Regions from separate parts of the Phyllobacterium sp. YR620 genome, predicted to be linked through region 3. Evidence: predicted binding sites of a transcription regulator. Region 3 holds the regulator's gene; each other region holds the start of a gene.
The links. Region 3 encodes PhoB, which activates phosphate uptake and scavenging genes when phosphate is short. Its sites were predicted from a motif close to TGTCATNNANCTGTCAT; they were not measured.
Positions count from the first base shown of each region.

Region 1 (5,481 bases), on a different contig from region 3:
GAGGGCGGCTTCCTTGCGCCCCGTATCCTTGAGGATAGCGGCCATGCCTGCCATGGCACCGAAATGCCGCGGCTCAAGCGCCAGTGTTTTCTGTATGTCGGCCATGGAACGGCCATAGTCATTCATGAGGAAGTGCAGCGTTGCGCGCCGGTTCCAGCCCTCGGCAAAATCGGGCTTCATCGTCACGACCTGGTCGAGAAAATCGAGGGCGACCGAGTATTTCTTGTCTTCCATCGCCTTGGCGGCCCAGCCCATCATGAGGTCGACGGTGGCGCTGCCGGAGTTTTGCCATTGAATCTGGATCAGCGCGGCAATGCGCGCAGCCTTCACCTCATTGCTCTCGCGCTTCAAGGAAGCAAAGAGTTCATCCAGCCGCAAAGCGCGCTTTTGCGCCTGGGTCATATCGGGAAGGGCGGCCTGTTGTCCGATGGGCGCCTGGTCCTCGGCGAAAGCCAGGGCCGGCGATATTGCCAGTGAAGTTGCAACTGAAAACGCAAAGACGCTCCGCATGAGACGGATCGTAATCCGTATCAGCGAAACGTCAAATGCAAATAAGCGTGAGTCGCGGACGATCAGCCCTGGCGCGCTTTGAAACGCGGAGCAGTCTTGTTGATGATGTAGATGCGGCCCTTGCGACGGACCAGCTGATTGTCACGATGACGGGCCTTGAGAGCCTTGAGCGAGTTCTTGATCTTCATTTCAGCACCGGTATCTTTACGCCCGAAACCGGGCACCAATAAAAAGCGCGCCTGAGCAGCGCGCCGGAAACACGTGGCCGGGAAATAGCCAATGATTACCCCGAATGTCAACTCCCCGCTGGCGATTCATCGCATGATTCCGCGCTCAATCGCTTATTTGTCCAGCTAAAGTCTTTTGCTGATGCGCGTGACATGGCCCATCTTGCGGCCGGGGCGCGCTTCCGCCTTGCCGTAAACGTGCACGACTGCACCGGGCTCCTTGAGGAGTTCCGGCACTTTGTCGATATCGTCACCGATCAGATTTTCCATCACGCAGTCGGAATGCCGCCTTGTATCGCCGAGCGGCAAGCCGGCGATGGCGCGGATATGCTGTTCAAATTGCGAGACGGCACAGGCAGCCTCCGTCCAATGGCCGGAATTGTGCACGCGCGGGGCAAATTCATTGGCGAGCAGGGTGCCGTTGGCAAGAACGAAGAACTCGACGCCGACGACGCCGACGTAATTCAGGCCTTCCAGCAGCTTGCGCGCGGCATCGGCAGCGAGCCCGGCCATGGTGGATGAGACCGATACAGGGACGGTCGAAGTCGCGAGAATGCCGTCTTTATGTACGTTCTCGGCGATGTCGTAGACCTTGATGTTGCCTTCCTGATCGCGCGCGGCGATTACCGAGATTTCACGCGTGAAATCGACCATCGCCTCGAGGATGGCGGGCACCGCGCCGATTGCCGCGTAGCCGGCCTTCGCACTCTCGCCCTTGGCTCCGGTGAACTTGACTTGGCCCTTGCCGTCGTAGCCGAAGCGCCGTGTCTTCAATATGCCCTTGCCATCGAACGCCAGCAACGCGGCTTCGAGATCGCCTTCGCCTTCGACGATGCGCCATTGCGCCGTCGGGATGCCGACCTTGGCAAGAAAGCGCTTTTCCGCCACGCGGTCCTGCGAAACCTTGAGCGCCTCGGGCGGGGGAAACACACTTTTTGTCTCGTTCAGCGTTTCCGCTGCATCCACCGGCACATTCTCAAATTCGTAGGTAATGACATCGCTGACCTCGGCGAGTTGTTCGAGCGCATTCGGCTCGTCATAGGCCGCGAGGATGTGCTGGTTGGCGACCTGACCTGCAGGACAATCGCCCTGGGGTTCCAGGATCACCGTCCGGTAGCCAAGCCGCGCCGCCGCCATCGCCAGCATGCGCCCAAGCTGCCCGCCGCCGATAATGCCTATTGTCGAACCTGGTGATATCATGCTCATGCCTCGTCAGAAGGCCGCAGAGCAACCTTGTCGCTTTGCGCCTGCCGGAATTCATCCAACCGTACCGCAAGTGCTGTATCGTTCAACGCCAGGACCGCCGCGGCCAGCAATGCTGCATTGACGGCGCCAGCCCGCCCGATCGCCAATGTCCCGACCGGGATACCTGCAGGCATCTGCACGATTGACAGCAGCGAGTCCTGCCCCGACAGAGCCTTCGATTCGACCGGAACGCCGAACACGGGCAAAGCAGTCATCGAGGCTGCCATCCCGGGAAGATGTGCAGCGCCGCCGGCGCCCGCAATAATGACCTTGAAACCATCCTCGCGCGCGCCTTTGGCAAAGGCGACGAGACGGTCCGGTGTCCTGTGTGCCGAGACGATCCGGTCGTCATGGGAAATGCCGAGCGCATTGAGCGTTTCGGCGGCGTGACGCATGGTGGCCCAGTCGGACTGGCTTCCCATGATGATTGCGACGTCAGCGCGTTTATCTGGCATTGAGCATCCTCTGAAATACGAGGCGGTGTGGGAGTAGGCCGGATTAAAGGAAAAGGTTGTCCCCCGCAAGTTAACTCGCGGACAGGTGCCTGCCGTTCTTGCAATCAGGCAATTATATCGGGGGTAATCTTGTCTTCGAGCTCGATGAGCTTGTCTTTGATGATGAGCTTCTTCTTCTTCATGCGCTGGATGCGAAGCTGGTCGCAGCCCACCTGGATCATTGCTTGTATGGCGGCATCGAAGTCCATGTGTTCTTGTTTCAATCTTGCGACTGCCAATCGAATGTCAGCCTGATCCTGATCGGACATGCAGTGATTCCCGATATTTCGCTGTAATAGAAGCTAGTGACTGGTTGCAGGCAATTCTGTCCTCGCCAGCACGTCGCCATATCACATTTTACACCACAAGAAAATCCTACGAAACAAATTCGACAATTGCTTAAAGTGGTGGCAGACTGTCACGGCTCTGTCACATACTTGCCGCGCGGCAAGTGGAGCACGTACGAGTTGGGCAACAAACCAAGGGAGAAGCCGGATGGCCATTGAGTCTCATCTTGAAACGCTTGAACGTAAGCATGGAGCGCTTGAAAAGCAGATTGCTGATGCGTTGTTAAGTCCCGCCTCCGACGACCTGATGATAAGCGATTTGAAGCGTCGCAAGCTTATGCTGAAAGAACAGATCGAAAGGCTGAAATTAGCCGTCACCCACCACTAGGAAGGTCCCACGAAATTCCATCCGGCAGCTACCCAGCGCCGCGATGGCAGCGATAAAAGAGCCCGGTCTCCGCTTCACGCAGGGACCGGGTTTTTCTTTGCCCGCCCATGAGAGTCGTCTCATCCGCTCCAGAATTGGTCGAGCCATAAATTCAAGTGAAAGAAACCGCTGTCATCGACGGCGTAGATGCGGCGCGTGCCCTCCGATTTCACCTTGACGAGGCGCGCATCGAGTAGCGCTTTCAGGTGCTGGGAAACCGCTGGCCGCGAGATCGGCAGCCCGAGCGCAAGCTCGTTCACGGTTTTTGGCCCGCGGCGAAGTTCCTCAAGGAGGTAACGGCGGTTGGGATCTGAAATGGCTGTAAAGGCATCCGTCTCGACCATGTAGAATAGTCGGTTTAAACGAAGCGCATTGTCAACGGATTTCGTTGTCGAGCGAACCTCCAGAGGCCCGCAAACGCCTATTCCGCCGGGTTTTCGGCGCGCGGGTCAAGCCGCACGCTTTCCGGCGTTACCCGCTCGGCACCGGCAGTTTTGAAATTGTCCCTGAGCTCTATCGGCACGGGCGCGCGCATGCGCGAGCGGATAATCGCATGGGTCATGATCAGAACATGCGCGAGCGCTGTGACGCCGAAGAGCGCCGATGGCGAAATGCTCTCCATGGCAAGGGCGCCGAGGATGGGACCGAGCATCGTGCCAAAGCCGTAGAGCAGCAGCAGGCCGCTCGTGACTTTGACGAAATTTGCCGAGTCGGCAAAGTCGTTGGCATGGGCTACAGCGACAGGATAGAGCGCATAGGCAAGCCCCCCATAGATCGCCGTCATGATCAGGATAACGTAGGCATTGTGCGGCGATATGAGGAAGATCAGAAGACCGATCACAGCAGCTGCGCCGCCAACGATCGCAAGGACGTAGCGCCGGTCGGTGCGGTCGGACATGCGGCCGACGGGGATCTGCATCAGGGCGCCGCCCATGACCGAAGCGCTCATCATCAAGGCGATCTCGGTTGTCGAAATGCCCGTGGAGGCGCCATAGACCGCACCGAGCGTACCGAACGCGCCGTTGGCCACACCGATGAGGATACAGCCCAGAAAAGCCACGGGCGAATTGCGGTAGAGTGCCCTGAGGTCGAGCTGGACTTCCGTCAGCGGTTTTGGACTGCTGGCGGTCGAAATGGCGGTCGGTATCAGTGCGAGGCAGAAGAGGATGCCGGTCAGCATGAAGAACGTCCCCGAGCGCACGTCGCCAAAGCCGATCATCATCTGGCCAACAGTGATGGACGCGAAGTTGACTACCATGTAGAGGCCGAAAATCTGGCCGCGATTGGAGTTCGTCGCCCGCTCGTTCAGCCAGCTTTCGATAACCATGTAGGAGCCCGCCATGGCAAAGCCGGTCAGGGCGCGCAGGGCGATCCACGCTATCGGTTCGACAAGGATCCCGGTGAACAGCGCAACAATTGCCGCGATCGCGGCAAAGGCGCTGAAGGCCCGCACATGGCCCACCCGCCGCACCAGGCGGGGCGCAAGCAGGCAGGATGTGATGAAGCCCCCTGCCCAGGCCGTCCCGAGGAGGCCGAGCGAGGTCGTCGAGAAGCCTTCAGCACCGCCGCGCAGTGGCAGGAGCAAGCCGTGCAGGCCGGACGCCATGACAAGAAACGATGTACCGCAAAGAAGCGCGAAGACCTGGATGAACGAACGAAACACGGCAAGACCTTGCATGAGAATGAGGGAGGAACCGACTCGCTAACTCCGCCGGCACCGGGTTCGTTTCATGGAGCAATAGGGTAACTTCATGGCATCCCTGTTTTGTTACCCGGAGACTATCAAAACTTAGCGGAAGAGCGCTTCGGCCGCGACCTTGCTGTTGCCCTTGCGGGAACGTTCTTCTTCAAGGCGTGTGATTTCAGTCCGCAGCAGGGCTATCCGCTCGTCAAGTTCGGAAACCGACAGCAGCGACAGATCCTGCCCTATGTCGTGAACGACCTTGCGTCTTGGCTCTTCGTCGAAAACTGACATCATTTCCTCCAAGATAAGCTCTAATATACGAAGATACAGCCCAACCACTTGGAATTGCAAATCATTCTGGCGAATCGATCGAAGGGAACAGCTCCATGGCCGAAAAAATTCCGACAACCATGACGGCAATCGAGATCACCCAGCCAGGGGGGCCGTTGGTGCTGAAGGCAGGAAAACGCGGCGTCCCCGAGCCAGGTCCGGGCGAGTTGTTGATCGAGGTCAAGGCCGCAGGCGTGAACCGTCCGGACGTGTTGCAAAGGCAGGGTCACTACCCGCCTCCGGCCGGCGCTTCCGATATTCCGGGACTTGAAATTGC
Region 1 is NZ_FNJP01000002.1:711,324-716,804, reverse strand. Features, by position in the region: gene BLR72_RS10275 (tetratricopeptide repeat protein) at 1-510, opposite strand, end outside; gene ykgO (type B 50S ribosomal protein L36) at 573-698, opposite strand; gene BLR72_RS10265 (5-(carboxyamino)imidazole ribonucleotide synthase) at 864-1,943, opposite strand; gene purE (5-(carboxyamino)imidazole ribonucleotide mutase) at 1,940-2,437, opposite strand; gene BLR72_RS10255 (YdcH family protein) at 2,542-2,745, opposite strand; gene BLR72_RS10250 (YdcH family protein) at 2,972-3,151, shown strand; gene BLR72_RS10245 (ArsR/SmtB family transcription factor) at 3,271-3,534, opposite strand; gene BLR72_RS10240 (MFS transporter) at 3,612-4,868, opposite strand; gene BLR72_RS10235 (DUF1192 domain-containing protein) at 4,980-5,165, opposite strand; gene BLR72_RS10230 (NAD(P)H-quinone oxidoreductase) at 5,261-5,481, shown strand, end outside.
Region 1: a site for PhoB is predicted at 2,893-2,909, ahead of BLR72_RS10250 (YdcH family protein). Genes of this name have one in related genera too.

Region 2 (5,481 bases), on a different contig from region 3:
TTGGACCCTGCGGCGCCTCATCATCAAGGACATCATCATGACATCCAAACCTGTCTGGTTCATCACTGGCTGTTCAACCGGTTTTGGCCGCGAACTCGCGCGGCACACGCTTGAACTCGGCTATCCGACCGTCGTCACCGCGCGCAACCCGGCGCATGTCGAAGAACTTGCCAAAGACCACAAGAACAATGCCCTCGTCCTGAAGCTCGATGTGACTAAGGCCGAAGAGATTGCCAGCGCAGTCAAGGCGGCGCACGAGCATTTCGGTCGGATCGATGTGCTCGTGAACAATGCCGGCATCGGCTATTTCGGCTCGCTCGAAGAGAGCGACATGGATGAAGTGCGCAAGATGTTCGACATCAACGTCTGGGGTCTCGCCAACATGACGCGCGCGGTCCTGCCTGTCATGCGCAAGCAGCGCTCCGGGACGATCGTCAATATTTCCTCGCAGGGCGGTCTCATCGCCAATGTCGCCGTCAGCTTCTATGCAGCAACCAAGTTCAGCGTCGAGGCTCTTTCGGAATCGCTGTCGAAGGAGGTGGCGCCGCTCGGCATCAAGGTCCTGATCGTCGAGCCCAGCGGCTTCCGCACCGACTGGGCGGGGCGCTCGGCCAATGAAGTACCGGAAACGATGGAGGACTACCGGACCACCGCAGGCGCGCGGCTCGATATGCTGCGCAAGGTCAGCGGCAACCAGCCAGGCGATCCGGTGCGGGCGGCAAAGGCGATCGTCCAGGCTGTGGAGGCGGAAAATCCACCGCTGCGTCTTCTCCTCGGCAAGGAAGCGCTAGAAAATGCCCGCAAGAAGATCGGCGAACTGGCGCGCGATTTCGACGCCTGGGCCGAGGTGACCGTCGGCGCGGACGCGCCGAAAGCCTGATTGACCACGACGATGGCCGGCATGGCCGGCCATAATTTCTCGTTTGAGGCCAGTTTTATCAGATCAGATGACGCAGGATCACGAACAGCGTGAACGACAGGGCGATCGAAACGGGCAACGTCAGCACCCAGGCCATCAGCAGATTACGCACGGTCGACATCTGCAGTCCCGATCCGTTCGCAACCATCGTTCCAGCCACGCCCGACGATAATATGTGCGTCGTGCTCACCGGAAGGCCGAGCGTATCGGCAGTGAAAATGGTCCCCATGGCCACCAGTTCGGCAGAAGCGCCCTGGCCGTAGGTCAGGTGGGTCTTGCCGATCTTTTCGCCGACGGTCACGACGATGCGCCTCCAGCCGACCATGGTTCCAAGCCCGAGCGCCAGCGCCACGGCCACCTTGACCCAGGTTGGGATGAACTTCGTCGCATTGTCGATCGCCTGGTGATAGGTCTTGATGACGGCAAGGTCCGCCGCTTCCATCGGCAGCAGCTTCTTCTTGTCGATCAGCTTGAGCGCTTCACCCGCAAGATACATGTCGTTGCGCGTGTTGCTGACCATGCCGGTCGGCACATTGGCGGCCGAACCGTAGGGCGAAATGCTCGCATTGGTATCGACGATGAACTGCTGTAGCGCGACAGTCGTGGCATCGCTCCAGGTTTTGGTTCGCACGGCCTCGCTGACGACGGCGTGCGCATCCGCCACGACGACCCCGGGCTTTTCGTATTTCTGGAGAACGGCGCCGGCCTGCGTCGCAGCGGCCTTGTAGGCGTCGAGATAGTTGATGTCGGGGGTCCTGTTGAGTGCAAAGGCGGTCGGAACAACGCCGATCAGGATGAGCATGATCAAGCCCATGCCCTTCTGGCCGTCGTTCGAACCGTGGGCGAAACTGACGCCGGTGCAGGTGAAAATCAGCATTGCACGAATCCACAGCGGCGGCGGCGTATTGCCCTTGGGCGCCTCGTAAAGCGCCTTGTTCCTGATGAATAGCTTCATGGTGAGAAGCAGGAGCGCCGCCGCGCCGAAGCCGACAAGCGGAGAAATCAGCAGCGACATGCCGACTTCGGTCGCTTTCGACCAGTCGACGCCGCTGGTTGCCGTGCCTGTCGGCGCGACGAACTGGTTGGCAAGGCCGACGCCGACGATCGAGCCGATGAGCGTATGCGAGCTTGAGGCGGGCAGACCGAAATACCAGGTGCCGAGGTTCCAGATGATCGCGGCCGCCAGCAGCGAGAAAACCATGGCGAGGCCGGCGCTCGAACCCACCTGCATGATCAGTTCGACCGGAAGCAATGAAATGATGCCGAAGGCAACCGCACCGCTTGCGGTCATCACACCGAGGAAATTGAAAAAGCCCGACCAGATCACGGCGAATTCCGCCGGCATCGAATTGGTGTAGATGACCGTCGCGACCGCATTGGCGGTATCGTGGAAACCGTTCACGAACTCAAAGCCCAGCGCCGTCACGAGGGCAAGACCGAGCAGGATCCACGGCACCGCGACGGCACTGGTCAAATCCTGCGTTAGCGACCAGCCGACATAGATAAGGCCGGCGATCAGGATCGCGACGACCGCATAGTTGGGCAGATTGCCGAGGCTTCTGGGTTTTTCGAGAGGGTGTTCGCTGAGGCTCGTTGCCGCCAAATTCTCCGCCGTCATAGCCAGTTCCCCTACCAATCCATCATCGAAATATGGGGAAAGCCTATGGCCCGTCGATGAACCTCTTATGACAATACGGGATTACTTGCGCCGGGCGCCGGGAGTCTCTATCGGTTTTTGGAAAGAAACACTGGAAGCGCCATGCATAAGGTCGTCATCAGCGGTACGGGCGTTTTCACGCCTGAACAGTCCATCAGCAACGCCGAATTGGTCGAGGCGTTCAACACCTTTGCGACGCGGCAGAATGAACTTCATGCCGACGAGATCGCGGCGGGAACGCGCGAGCCAATCGCCATGTCGGCCGAAGATTTCATCGTGCGTGCATCGGGCATCGAGCGTCGCCACGTCCTCAACAAATCGGGGGTGCTCGATCCCGAAATCATGCATCCGGTCTTGCCGGAACGCCGCGACGACGAACTCTCGGTCATGGCGGAAATGGCGGTGCAAGCCGCAACGGACGCGCTCGCCAAGGCCGGACGCACCGCCTCGGAAATCGATGTGGTCATTTGCGCCGCCTCCAACCACGAGCGGCCTTACCCTGCCATCGCCATCGAGGTGCAGCAGGCGCTCGGCATCGAGGGTTTCGGCTTCGACATGAACGTCGCCTGTTCGTCGGCGACCTTCGGCATTCAGGCGGCGGCAGACATGATCCGTTCAGGCTCGGCCCGCGCTATCCTCATGGTCAATCCCGAAATCTGTTCGGCCCATCTCGAATGGCGCGACCGGGATTGCCACTTCATCTTCGGGGACGTCTGTACGGCGGTCTTGCTCGAGCGTGCCGATCTTGCGACGGCGCCCGATCGTTTCGAAATCGTGTCGACCCGCTGCCTCACCCAGTTTTCCAACAATATCCGCAACAATAACGGGTTCCTGCGGCGGACCCGCGAAGGCCATATGAGCGACCGGCGCGACATGCTGTTCCGCCAGGAGGGCCGCAAGGTGTTCAAGCAGGTCGTGCCGATCGTCGCCGACCTTATCCTCACCCACCTTGCCGACGAGAACATTGCACCCGCGCACCTGTCCCGCCTCTGGCTGCATCAGGCCAATAAGGGCATGAATGATCTGATCGGCGTCAAGGTGCTGGGGCGCGAGCCGCAGCCAGGCGAACAGCCGAACATCCTGCAGGACTATGCCAACACGTCGTCGGCCGGATCGATCATCGCCTTCTCGAAATTCTCCGACGATCTCGCACCCGGCAGCCTAGGCGTCATCTGTTCCTTCGGCGCCGGTTATTCTGTCGGCAGCGTGATCGTCAGGAAGGTATAGCTGCTAGACCCGGTCCATCAGCGCGTACCAGCTGAGCGCCAGAAACAGCAGCGGCGCCCGTAATGTGCGCCCGCCGGGAAATGCCGGGACCTTTAGCTCTTCCAGAAGCTTTAGCCGGTCGCGATTGCCGGCTACGGTCTCCGCATAGAGCTTGCCCACATAGTTGGCCAGCATCACCCCATGGCCGGAATAGCCGCCGGCCGAGATCACATTCGGCATCACCTCGCGCACGAAGGGTTGGCGCGGAAGCGTGATACCGACCGAACCGCCCCAAGCCTGTGTTATCTCGACATCCGCCAGTGCCGGATAGATTTCGGCGATCTGCCGCCGGATATGGGTGCTGATGTCCTCCGGATTATCGGCCGTATAGGCCTCGCGCCCGCCAAAGAGCAGGCGGCCGTCGCGTGAGCGGCGGAAATAGCGCACGACAAAGCGGGAATCGTCGACACTTTCCCCGCCTGGGAGGACGGGGCTGTCCTTGCCGAGCGGAACCGTGGCGCCGATGAAGGAACGGATCGGCATCACATGCGCCGCGCTGACGGGCTCGAGATTGCCGCCATAGGCGTTGACCGCGATCAGGGCCTTGGCCGCCGTCACGGTCCCCGAACCGGTCGTGACAGCAACGCGTCCATTTTCGGAACTGATCCCCGTGACCTTGGTGTTTTCGAAGAGATGCGCGCCGGCTTTTGCTGCTGCCCGGGCGGTTCCGACGACGAGCTTCATCGGCTGGATGTGGCCCGTCCCCTTGTCGTAGTTTCCCCCAAGGAAACGGGTAGAGCCGAGCCGCTCGGCAGTCTCCGCCGCATCCATGAAATGAATATGCGGATAGCCGAAACGTGAAGCCATAAGCTCCGCATGCTTTTGGTAATGTTTCAGATAGCGCTTCTTGTGCACCACCGACATTTGCCCCGGCACATATTCGATGTCGATGCCATGGGTTTCGGCAAATTGCAGGAGGTAGGCTTTTGCCTCTTCGGCAAGATCGAACAGTGCCTTGGCGCGCGTGAAACCATATTGCGCTTCGAGGTCCTCGGCCCAGGTGCGCTGGCCGGTGCCAAGCTGGCCGCCGTTGCGTCCCGATGCGCCGTCGCCGAAGCGATAGGCTTCGAGCAGCACCACGTCGGCCCCTGCCGACGCCAGGTGGACGGCGGCTGAAAGGCCGGTGAAACCGCCGCCGATGATGACGACGTCCGCCTGGCGTGATCCGTCGAGTGCCGGATATTCGGTCCGGTCAGGAATGGTGGTTTCGTACCAGGAGATGCCAGGTGAAATGGGCGATTGATAGGGCATGTCGTAAGGCAATTTTCGTGTCAAACGTTGAGCAGCAAATATTCGCGCTCCCACGGGCTGATCACCTCCATGAAGGTCTCGAACTCGGCGCGCTTGATGGCGGCGTAGGTTATGACGAAGGCTTCGCCAAGCATGCCGATCAGGTCCTTGTCCTGCTCGAACAGGATTGTCGCTTCGATGAGACCGCGCGGCAGTTCGATCAGGCTGTCATTGACCGTGGTCGAGGCGGGTGCGTCGGGCTCGAGCCTGTTGTTCATGCCGATCAGACCGCAGGCGAGCGACGCCGCAAGCGCGAGATAGGGGTTGGCGTCGGATGATGGGATGCGGTTTTCGACGCGGCGCGCCGAGGGGTCCGAACGCGGCACGCGAAACGCGGTCGTGCGGTTGT
Region 2 is NZ_FNJP01000005.1:17,546-23,026, reverse strand. Features, by position in the region: gene BLR72_RS16335 (oxidoreductase) at 38-880, shown strand; gene BLR72_RS16330 (inorganic phosphate transporter) at 939-2,537, opposite strand; gene BLR72_RS16325 (beta-ketoacyl-ACP synthase III) at 2,679-3,803, shown strand; gene BLR72_RS16320 (NAD(P)/FAD-dependent oxidoreductase) at 3,807-5,093, opposite strand; gene BLR72_RS16315 (glutamine synthetase family protein) at 5,114-5,481, opposite strand, start outside.
Region 2: a site for PhoB is predicted at 2,594-2,610, ahead of BLR72_RS16330 (inorganic phosphate transporter). Genes of this name have one in related genera too.

Region 3 (5,481 bases):
GCCGCTTCGAGCGCCGCTGGTAACTGTTCGAGAGAGGACCTAGTTATGAACCTTATGACGGAACGAAATCTCGAAAAGGCGGTAAACGACAAGATGAGCGCCCAGCCCAACGCAATCAAAATGCAAGGCAAGGAAGTCACTGTTCACTACGGCGACAAGCAGGCCTTGTTCGGTGTCAGCCTCGACGTGCCGGAAAAGATGGTCACGGCGCTGATCGGCCCTTCGGGCTGCGGCAAGTCGACGTTCCTGCGCAGTCTCAACCGCATGAACGACACCATCGAAGGTTGTAAGATCGGCGGCAAGATCACGCTCGATGACGAGGATATCTACAATCCGAAGATCGACGTCGTCGAACTCCGTGCCCGGGTGGGCATGGTGTTCCAGAAGCCCAACCCTTTCCCGAAGTCCATCTTCGAGAACGTTGCCTATGGACCGCGCATTCACGGACTCGCGAAGGGTCGCCACGAACTTGATGAAATCGTTGAAAAAAGCCTGCGCCGCGCCAGCCTTTTCGACGAGGTGAAGGATCGCCTGCATGAGGCTGGCACCGGTCTGTCCGGCGGCCAGCAGCAGCGCTTGTGCATTGCCCGCGCCATCGCCGTCAGTCCGGAAGTGATCCTCATGGACGAGCCGTGCTCGGCGCTTGATCCCATCGCCACAGCAAAGGTGGAGGAACTGATCGATGAATTGCGCGAAAACTACACCATCGTCATCGTTACCCACTCGATGCAGCAGGCAGCGCGCGTTTCGCAGCGCACGGCCATGTTCCATCTCGGCAATCTTGTCGAGGTCGGCGATACGGAAATGATGTTCACAAGCCCCACCGAGAAGCGCACCCAGGACTATATCACCGGACGCTTCGGCTGACGCAGGAACGAGGACAAAGCACATGACCGAGTTGCAGCACACTGTGCGCTCTTACGATGACGAACTGAAGTTCCTGACGCACAAGATCGCCGAGATGGGTGGTCATGCCGAACGCATGGTCGAACAGGCGGTCGCCGCCATGGTCAATTCCGACAATGCGCTGGCGCAGCGCGTTATCTCGGACGATCTGATCCTCGACGCCGGTCAGCGCGAGATCGATGAAAAGGCCATCACCATCATCGGCAAGCGCCAGCCGATGGCGATCGACCTGCGTGAAGTCATCGGGACGATCCGCATTTCCTCCGATCTCGAGCGTATCGGCGATCTCGGCAAGAACATTGCCAAGCGCGTCGTTGCCGTGACCGATACCCGCCAGACGCTCTCGGTCTACCGCGGCTTGCAGACAATCGCCGAACTTGCCTTGACGCAGCTGAAGGACGTGCTCGACGCCTATGCGACGCGCTCGGTACAGCAGGTGAACATTGTGCGCGAACGCGACGACGAAATCGACGCGCTCTATACGTCGCTGTTCCGCGAATTGCTGACCTACATGATGGAAGATCCGCGCAACATTTCCGCCTGTACGCATCTTTTGTTCTGCGCCAAGAATATCGAGCGCATAGGCGACCACGCCACCAATATTGCCGAGACAGTCTATTACATTGTTACCGGTTCGCAACTGCCGGCGGAACGTCCCAAGGAAGACCAGACACATACTATTATTGTGGATGAAACGACCGAGTCCTAATTCAACTGAAGGCTTGATATGGCAATAGCTCCCAAAATCACCGTTGTGGAGGACGAGGAAGCCCTGAGCGTCCTCCTCCGGTACAATCTTGAAGCTGAAGGCTATGTTGTCGAGACGATCGCACGTGGCGACGAAGCGGAAATTGCGCTGCGCGAGAACGTTCCGGATCTTCTGATCCTCGACTGGATGCTGCCTGGCCTGTCGGGCATCGAACTCTGCCGCCGCCTGCGGGCGCGGCGCGAGACCGAAATCCTGCCAATCATCATGCTCACCGCCCGCGGCGAGGAAAGCGAACGCGTTCGCGGCCTTTCGACCGGTGCCGACGACTACATGGTCAAGCCGTTTTCGACGCCTGAACTCCTGGCGCGCATCAAATCCATGCTTCGCCGCGTCAATCCGAGCCTGCTTTCGCACGTGCTGAGCTTCGGCGATCTCAAGCTCGACCGCGAACAGCACCGCGTTTTCCGCAAGGAGCGCGAGCTAAAACTTGGCCCGACGGAGTTTCGGCTGCTCGAATTCCTCATGCAGTCACCCGGACGAGTCTTTTCGCGCGGCCAGTTGCTCGATAATGTCTGGGGTGCGGACATCTATGTCGATGATCGCACAGTTGACGTCCACGTTGGTCGCCTGCGCAAGGCGATCAATATCGGACGTTCGATAGATCCGATCCGCACCGTACGTGGCGCCGGCTATTCGTTCGGCTGATTCTCAATTATTGTGGTTCTAACAAGGGCGTCGCATCAGCGCTAGATGGCTGATGCGACGCCTTTTGGTATTTTGTAGTCCGCCGACAACGCCTTGCTCAAAGTCTCCACAGCCTGGACTTGAAATTCACGCAAATATAGGGTAGGGGGCTATATTATGTCTCATACCACCAAGGAAAAACCAAAACTCCTCGCAAGGATCCGTCGTCTCAAGGGGCAGATGGAGGCCGTCGAGCGTGCGCTCGAAGCGGAAATGTCGTGCGGTGACATTTTGAACCTGGTGGCGTCGGTGCGCGGCGCGGTAAACGGCCTGATGGGTGAACTCATCGAGGACCATATCCGCATGCATGTCGTCGATCCCGGAACCGAGACGGACAGCGAACGCGCCAAGGGCGCAGCGGATCTCATCGACGTTGTAAGGATGTATCTGAAATGAGCCACGATCACGCGATCCATTTGCCTCAAGGCACGCATGCCCATGTGTTTCTGGGCGACGATCACGAGCGCAACGAACGACGCACCTGGTTTGTGATCGCGCTGACCGCGACGATGATGGTTGCGGAGATCGTGGCGGGAACGGTTTTCGGCTCGATGGCGCTTGTCGCCGATGGCTGGCATATGTCGACACATGCTGCCGCGATTTTGATCGCGGCGTTGGCCTATCTCTATGCAAGGAAGAATGCCAGCAATCCGCGTTTCACCTTCGGCACGGGAAAATTCGGCGATCTCGCAGGTTTTGCCAGCGCTGTGATCCTCGCGCTTATTGCACTGCTGATCGGCTGGGAGAGTTTCCTACGCCTTGCCAACCCGATCTCGATCAGTTTTCCGCAGGCGATCTCCGTTGCCGTGCTTGGCCTTGCCGTCAACCTTGTTTGTGCCTGGCTCTTGCGCGACGACCATAGCCATCATCACCACGGTCACCATGGCGATAACCATCATCACCACGGTCACGATCATAATTTGCGTGCCGCCTATCTGCACGTTCTTGCCGATGCGCTGACGTCCGTCCTCGCCATCATCGCCCTTCTCGCGGGCAGCATTTACGGCTGGCTTTGGCTCGATCCGGCCATGGGAATAGTCGGTGCTCTTGTTATCGCCAGATGGTCATGGAGTCTCATCCGCGATGCGGGCGGCGTGTTGCTCGACTATGTCCCTCAGGGTGAAGACCTGCCTGATGAAATACGTGGCGCCATCGAAAAGGAGGGCGACGTGATTACCGACCTGCACGTCTGGCAGCTTGGCCCGGGGCATCACGGTGCCATTGTTTCGCTTTTGAGCGACGATCCGAAAGCGCCGTCGTCCTATCGTGCCAAACTCGCACATATCCATGAGTTGTCGCATGTGACCGTTGAGGTAGAGCCGAAGGCCGCGTAAATATCGATTCTGGTGGGTCACACGCTGAGCTTTGAAGACCCCACGTGCGACGAACGTTCGAATAGCCGGGAGCCCATGTGATGACCGTCACGATTTACCACAACCCGAAATGCGGTACCTCGCGTAATACCCTCGCCATGATCCGCAATGCAGGGATCGAGCCGGTGATCGTGGAATATCTCAAGACGCCGCCGAGCCGGGAAACCCTGAAGGAAATGATCAGCCGGGCTGGTCTTAGCGTGCGCCAGGCCTTGCGCCAAAAAGGTACGCCCTATGCCGAGTTTGGCCTCGACAATGCTTCGTTGGACGACGATGCGCTTCTCGACGCGATGATGGCCAATCCAATCCTCATCGAACGTCCTTTCGTCGTGACCGAAAGAGGCGTGCGGCTCAGCCGCCCTTCAGAAATTGTGCTTGAGATCCTGCCAGATGCGCAGAAGGGCCCGTTTTCCAAGGAGGATGGTGAGGTCGTTATCGACAGCTCGGGCAATCGCGTCCGCTGAGCCTCGATGTTATGGACGAGCAACGCCATCGGCCTGCGAAATTTCGGCGCAGTGGTCGACGCGGCTGGCGCCGCAGGGCTTGGTCGTGGAATCTTGCGGCTCGCCGATCTTGGCCCGCGTGAACTCAGTATCCATCAGGGATTTATCGGCGGCTATCGAGCGGAAAAGCCGCTTTGCAGGCTTTTCGACCCATTCGACCCGTCCGGGGGATGCCGTCGAATAGTGCCATGGCATGGTGATGAAGTGAATATTTTCGGACGAAAGATGCTGGACGGCGAAGGCGAGTTCCCGCATCACGCCCGGACTGAAACCCGGGTCGGTGATGACGGATTTCGTCGCGGCATCCATGAAGCTGAAGAGCCGCACAGGGTTCGCCAGTTGCGCTCCGAGCAATTTTTGAGCCATGGCACCAAAGAATTCATGCTGACGATGAATGCGTCCGATATCGGTGCCGTCGCCTATGCTGTAACGGGCGCGCACGTAGCCTAGCGCTTCTTCGCCATTGAGCGTCTGGCATCCCGCAGGGAGGTCCAGCCCGGCAAGCTTGTCGTGGATTGGTTCGGATATGCAGTATTCGACGCCGCCAATGGCCTCAACAATCCGCCTGAAGCCGCTAAAATCAACCTTGATCACGTGATCGATCTTTATGGCCGTTAGGGTTTCGACGGTCTTCCAGGTACAACCGATGCCGCCGAACATGAAGGATGAGTTGATCATGCCGAGGTGCGCCCGCTGGCCGGGCAGGCCCTCGCGGCCGGAACAGGCGGGAAGGGGAACGAGCAGGTCGCGCGGGAAGCTCACGACATTCAACTCGCTGCGATCGGCCGAAAGATGCGCAAGCATGAGGATGTCGCTGCGCTCGCCGGGGTTGGCGACGGAAACGGTTTGCTGGTCTGAACCCACGATCAGGATGTTGAGTGCATCAGGCGATGCCTTGGCCGGGCGGCGATTGCCGAGGTCGGCTTCAGCAACCTCGAAGTGCCGCAGATTGCTCGTGAACTTCCAATACATGCCGCAAATGGCAAGCAGGATTACAAGCATCAGGCAAGTGACGGAAGCGAGCAGCAAATGCAGCCGCCGGCGTCGTTGAGGATCGCCCTCAGGCTTCGGCGCGCTGTTGATCAATCCGTCACTCACAAAATTCTCCAGTAGAACAAGCCAAGGTAATCATTATCCGGGCCAAGCCAACTAACATTTCCGTTTTAACGATGCCCATCGCACAAGCAACAACGCGAATGCCAGAGAATTCGAACAAGACATTTGCCATGCCCAGAGTGTGCGAACG
Region 3 is NZ_FNJP01000001.1:1,080,032-1,085,512, forward strand. Features, by position in the region: gene pstA (phosphate ABC transporter permease PstA) at 1-23, shown strand, start outside; gene pstB (phosphate ABC transporter ATP-binding protein PstB) at 94-867, shown strand; gene phoU (phosphate signaling complex protein PhoU) at 890-1,615, shown strand; gene phoB (phosphate regulon transcriptional regulator PhoB) at 1,634-2,320, shown strand; gene BLR72_RS05065 (metal/formaldehyde-sensitive transcriptional repressor) at 2,477-2,755, shown strand; gene dmeF (CDF family Co(II)/Ni(II) efflux transporter DmeF) at 2,752-3,693, shown strand; gene arsC (arsenate reductase (glutaredoxin)) at 3,774-4,196, shown strand; gene BLR72_RS05080 (LCP family protein) at 4,206-5,333, opposite strand.